Regions from separate parts of the Ligilactobacillus sp. JN-6 (Y).1 genome, predicted to be linked through region 1. Evidence: predicted binding sites of a transcription regulator. Region 1 holds the regulator's gene; the other holds the start of a gene.
The links. Region 1 encodes Rex, which represses fermentation and respiration genes when NADH is low (regulators of the CRP and FNR family bind a similar motif). Its sites were predicted from a motif close to TTGTGAANTANTTCACAA; they were not measured.
Positions count from the first base shown of each region.

Region 2: the regulator Rex is predicted to act here: its motif matches at 1,855-1,872, upstream of pdhA (pyruvate dehydrogenase (acetyl-transferring) E1 component subunit alpha).

Region 1 is NZ_CM176599.1:1,762,449-1,765,637, forward strand. It holds gene AC3XNE_RS08130 (ABC-F family ATP-binding cassette domain-containing protein) at 1-1,336, opposite strand, end outside; gene AC3XNE_RS08135 (redox-sensing transcriptional repressor Rex) at 1,511-2,143, shown strand; gene AC3XNE_RS08140 (CPBP family intramembrane glutamic endopeptidase) at 2,227-2,853, opposite strand; gene groES (co-chaperone GroES) at 3,035-3,189, shown strand, end outside.
Region 2 is NZ_CM176599.1:845,961-849,149, reverse strand. It holds gene AC3XNE_RS04045 (alpha-ketoacid dehydrogenase subunit beta) at 1-571, opposite strand, end outside; gene pdhA (pyruvate dehydrogenase (acetyl-transferring) E1 component subunit alpha) at 575-1,666, opposite strand; gene AC3XNE_RS04035 (hypothetical protein) at 2,598-2,870, shown strand; gene AC3XNE_RS04030 (FAD-dependent oxidoreductase) at 3,017-3,189, opposite strand, start outside.

The DNA of each region.
Region 1 (3,189 bases):
TCCGGACAATTTTTTTTACATCTTCCCCTCTGAATAAAAAGCCACCTAAGAGAGAACGGATATCTTTTTCTGGTGTAGTTGGATGTTCATCCCACAGTTCATTTAGGACTGTTTTTTGCGCATGCAAACCTTGCTGTTCCTGATCGTAGTATCCGTATTGAACATTAGCACCAAACTTTGCGGTACCTGAAACGAAAGGGATCTGTCCAATAATACTTTCTAATAAAGTTGATTTACCGATCCCGTTTGGGCCGACGACCGCTAAAACTTTATTTTTGCGCAATTCAACATTGATCGGTCCAGAGATCGTGTGGGCATCATGGCCAATATAACCATCGGAGACTGTTAACACAACAGAACCACTTTTTAAGCTTGGAGTGAAAGAAAAGTGTGGTCCTTTTTCATCACCTTCTGGCCTTTGAAGACGTTCCATCTTGTCCAATTGCTTCTGGCGGCTTTGAGCACGTTTACTGGTTGTAGCACGAACTAAGTTTTTGTTAACAAAATCTTGCAGCTTGTTGATCTCAACCTGCTGTTTTTCATAATCCTTCCAAGCTTGTTTTTGATCTTCTTTTTTTTGCTTCACAAACGAAGTGTAATTTCCAGGGTATGTTTTAGCTCGCTTGTGACTAATGTTGCAGACTTCTGTAACGATCTTGTCAAGGAAATAACGATCATGAGAAACGAGTAACAAAGCTCCTGGATATCCTTGGAGATAATTTTCCAGCCACTGTAATGTTTCAATGTCTAGGTGGTTTGTTGGTTCGTCCAAGACCAGTAGATCTCTTTTTTCAAGAAGCAAACGAGCCAAAGCGAGGCGTCTCTTTTGCCCACCTGACAAAGAAGATATTTTTTTGTCAAAATCTGCTTCTTCAAAATTAAAACCGTGAAGTACCGAACGGATCTCTGCTTGGTAGCCATAACCATTTTGTGCTTCAAAATCGTGCACCGTTTGGTCATATTGTTTTAATAAAGATTGATAAGTTCCAGAAGTATGATCTTTACTTTTGGCGATCTTATTTTCTAATTCATGGATCTGTTGTTCCATTTTGATCAAGCCCGAGAAGACTTTTAACATTTCATTGTAAATGGTATCTTCAGATTCTAAGCCGGTATCCTGGGCTAAGTAACCGATGGTCAATCCTTTTCGTCCAACGATTTGTCCTTCGTCAGGTTCATTTTCACCAGTGATCATTTTGATCAATGTAGATTTACCAGCTCCGTTCGGCCCGACAAGAGCGATCCGCGAATTGTCTTGGATATTCAGGTTTACGTTTTGAAAAAGTGGATCTCCAGCAAAAATACGAGCTACTTGTTGGACTTGTAATAAAAGCATAAAAATTTCACCTGCCTATTTTTATTCTACTAAACCATTTTAGCATACCTTGCAATATATCGTTGTAAATTTAAATTTTTCCAATTAAGTTGTGAACTAATGAACTTTTTGTTTGATTGTGAAATTTTATATGGTAAAATTACTTACGTGAGTATTTGTGAAAGGGGCATAAAAATGGTGAATGCAAAAATACCTAGAGCAACGGCTAAAAGATTGCCAATTTACTATCGCTATTTAGGTATATTATTTAATTCCGGTAAGAAAAGGATCTCTTCAACTGAATTAGCTGAAGCAGTTAAGGTTGATTCTGCAACGATCAGACGTGATTTTTCGTATTTTGGTGCACTAGGGAAAAGGGGTTACGGTTATGACGTTAAAAGTCTCTTAGACTTCTTTAAGAAGACGTTGAACCAAGACAAGTTGACTAATGTTGGGCTGATCGGTGTAGGTAATTTAGGACACGCGTTGTTGAATTATAATTTCCATGGCAGTAACAATGTAAGGATCAGTGCAGCTTTCGACATTGATGACCGGATCACCGGCACTATTCAAAGCGGTGTTCCAATTTACCCCATGAGTGAAATGAAGGAACAATTAGTTGAACAACAGATAGAAGTTGTTATTTTAACCGTCCCTTCTCCAGTCGCACAACGTGTTACTGATGAACTTGTTTCTGCTGGTGTTAAAGGTATTTTGAACTTTACGCCTTTACGTGTGACTGTTCAAGATAATGTACGGATCCAAAATGTCGATTTAACCAATGAATTACAAACTTTGATTTATTTCTTAAATCATGTCGATCAATAATTTAGAAAAGTGAGACCATTGATGGAGACAGTTTTAAAAAAATCGTAGAGACCTACTAGCTATAGCAAATCTCTACGATTTTTTTAGTGGATAAATAAAACAAAAAGGTTCATTAAAATATGCGAAAGCATGGAAGTCTGGATCCTACCTGTCTTTTGGTAAATGAAACAGAGTATCAAACCAATAGCGGTATAGGTCAAAAAATGACCATCCCCATGACCTAATGCAAAAAGTAGGCTGGAAAGTATTGCTGTTTGCCATGGCCTAAACCAAAAGACAAAATTTCCAAATAAAACCTTACGGAAGATCAGTTCCTCGATAAGTGGTTCTGTGATCACAATTACCAGTATATAGTACGGATACTTGGCGGCTACTGCCATTAATTGGCTAGTGTTTTCGGAAACTGCCGGCTGATGAAGGATAGCAGCCTCAAACCAAAGGAAGATCCTTTGAGTAATTAAAAGTCCGACCGTGCCGCTAAGCGACCATAGAAGCGACTTCCAAAAACCAGTTTTCTTATCTTCCAATAGATTAGTATATTTGAAATGATGCATTGACCAGATCAAACCAAGTGCTCCGAGAAGACTAAGGGTGGTCTGCACTGGATATAAAATATCATTATTGTGAATAAAGTGGAAGGCTACTTGTTGGATAAGGACTAAGATGAAATACCCTAAAAAAAGACTTAATGAATTAGATTTTAGTTTCAATTAGATGACTCCTTTGTACTGCTTCAGACATTATAGCATATTTTCTAAGAAAATTAGCACTCAGACAAAGAGAGTGACAAAAAGTACTTGCAATTTAGAAATAAAGTGTTTATTATAATAATTGTAATTGAATTAGCACTTAAGTGTGTTGAGTGCTAAAAATATATTGGAGGGATCTAGAGTGCTGAAACCGTTAGGAGACAGAGTTATTCTTGAAGTTCAAGAAGAAGAAGAACAAACAGTTGGTGGGATCGTTTTAGCAAGTAATGCTAAAGAAAAACCTCAAACTGGTAAAGTCGTTGCTGTGGGTGCTGGTCGAGTCCTGGACAACGGTGA
Region 2 (3,189 bases), 920 kb from region 1:
CTGTATAAGATTCATCCGGAACTTCTTCTTTAAATGAACGATAAAGTTTCATGTGTTCAAGGAAGAAAACAGGATCATCAGAACGGATCGCTGAAGCTAACAGTCCCTTAGCGTCATACGGGCCGCTAGGGATCACCACACGTAAACCGGGAGTTTGAGCCAATAAACCTTCTAAACTGTCGGCATGCAGTTCGGGTGTGTGAACACCGCCACCAAAAGGTGCACGGATCGTGATCGGCATTTTACGTGAGCCGCCCATCCGATGGCCTGTCCGGGAGATCTGACCAGCGATCTCATCCATAGTTTCAAACACGAAACCAAAGAATTGGATCTCAGGTACCGGACGGAAGCCTTCTAAAGCAAGGCCCATAGCTAAGCCGTTGATACCTGATTCAGCTAATGGTGTATCAAAAACACGATCTTCGCCATTTTCGTCTTGTAATCCATCAGTTGCCCGGAAAACACCACCGTTACGGCCAACATCTTCACCAAAAACTAAAACTTTTTCGTCTCGTTTGATTTCTTCATCAAGGGCCTTAGTAATGGCCTTGACCATTGATAATTTAGCCATTATTTAGTCACTCTCCTTTGCAGTATAAGCATCTATCTCCGCTTGAATTGTAGGTGGGGTGTCGATAAACGTATTCTTCAGGAAGTCACTGACTTTTTGTGGTGCAAAGCTTTCAGTCTTCTTGATTGCATCATCAATTTGTTGATTGACTTCGTCTTCCCAGGATTTTTCTTCATCCGTTGACCAGATACCCTTATCTGTCAGGTACTTACGCATTCTGATCAATGGATCTTTACGTTGCCAGTCGTCTACTTCTGCGGACGTTCTGTAACGTTTTGGATCGTCACCAGACAATGTGTGTGGACCATAACGATATGTCAAAGTTTCAATTAAGACAGGACCGTTACCAGCAGTTACCCAATCACGAGCAGCTTTAGTTGCTGCGTAAACTGCTAAGGCATCCATCCCATCAACTTGAATCCCGGGGATACCTGCTGCAACAGCTTTTTGTGATAAAGCAGGAGCGGCTGTTTGTTTTGCACGCGGAACGGAAATAGCATAACCGTTGTTTTGCACAAAGAAAATTGCTGGAGCTTCATAAGCACCTGCAAAGTTGATCCCTTCATAGAAGTCACCTTGAGAAGTACCACCATCACCAGTATAAGTGTATGCTACAGTTTTCTTACCATTTTTCTTGATACCTAGAGCGACTCCAGCCGTTTGAACATATTGTGCACCAATAATGATCTGAGGTGGTAGTCCTTGTAATGATTCAGGGTACTTATTGCCATCTACATGACCGCGGGACCAGAGAAATGCTTGATAAAGCGGTAACCCGTGTTGGACAAGTTGTGGCACATCACGGTATGCAGGCAGAATAAAATCATCTTTAGTCATTGCAAAGTTTGACCCGATCTGACTGGCTTCTTCACCAGAAGTTGGTGCAAAGAAACCTAACCGGCCCTGACGATTCAACTTGGTGGACCGTTCGTTCAGTACACGTGACCAAACCATTTGTTTAAATAATTCTTTGAGTTCATCGTCTGAAAGATCAGGTAATAGATCTTTATTGACGACTTGACCTGATTCGTCCAAAATGCTGAGAGTTTCAGTATTTGGAGTACTCTTGAGTTGTTCAAAATCTATTTTTTTCATTTGTAAATTTTCCCTCCTCGAAAACTTGCTAATGATATTCTGAAAAGCTTTACCATAACGCTTTCATCCTAATGGTAATACGGTTTGAGATAAATGTAAACTTTAACAAATTGTGCACATTATATTTAAAATTTTTGTTACTACTAACAAGGCAAAAATATATAAAAATAAATTTTTATAGCCCTTCTTAGTGAATTTTTGCACATTACCTTGAATGAAATATATTATTTCGAATTAATAAGCGCAAAGTGTTAGAACTAATTGGAGAGTAACTACGCTTACCAGCAACAAAAATCACTATAACTGATATAAAAATGCGCGACTGAAATAAAGTACATAAGTAATTCACAATCTTTAGCAAAGATGTAAAAAAGTGGGTTTAATTTTAAAGGTCAGTAGCTTATGATGTGATCAGTAGATGTTATTTTGGAGTACAATCAAATAGGTCAAAGCTTTTTTCCTAATAAATTACGTTAACATGCTGAAAAGGGTGACTTATTGTTAGGTGTTAGTGTTTGGTCTTTGGGACTGTGCTGCTGTTTTCTTAGTCCGGTTCCGTGAAGCAGAAAGCTCCGCCTATCGCAGTCTAGTCATACACCGCTAAGAACCGTACTATAGCACCTGTCTCCGATAACGCTCGAGGCTTAGGCGGTTTGTTGATTCACTGTTGTTATAGTCGAGTTCCGCGTGGCAGAAGATCCCGCTTATCCTCACAGTGCAAACTGCGCACTATAAAGTCCAAGTCTGATAATGCTCGTCTTCTGGACGCCACGCTTCACGCTGTTTTCTTAGTTGAGCTGCGCATGGCTGAAAGTTGTGCCTAACCAACTTCCACACTACAATGCTGAAAAGCGCATTATAGTGCGAAAGTCAGTTAGTGCTCGCCTTCTATACGCCATGCTCCACGCTGTTTTATGATAAGGAGATTTTTATGAAAGATAATTTTGTAGCCTACCCGGTAGTGATCACTTCAGAAATAAACAACGAGTATTATGATTACTTAATTTTTCTACCGGATTTTGGAGCATACTGTCAGGCTAATAGCGTTCTTGAAGCACTTCGTGTAGCTGTTAAGTTTATTGAAAATCAAAGTTTGGCGAATGAACTGCCTCCTATGAAGCTCGAACTTCCTCAAAGCAGTAAGGGGCAACTTGTGACATTTGTAAATGTTGAGGTACCAAATAAAAAAGATGGAGATGTCTAAAAGGCGCACATAGTTTCTCGGTTGAGTAAATTAAGCAATACTAATACTCAAGTCGGAAAAATTATTAATAAAAACAGGAACGAAATCTAATTTGTTTACAAGTATTTCGTTCCTGTTTTTATTTGTTAAGAGAATGGAACAGATTTCTATTTTACCTGGCTCCAAGCGTCTTGGACTGCTGATTTAAGGGCGTAGCTTGAGGCTGAGGCACCGGCAACAGAGTCGATATCGACCGTGTTTTCTTTGATCATTTTGGCCGGCATATCTTGTAAGGCTTGGAGACCAACATCATCACTTTCGCTTTGTTTTAGGATCTCAA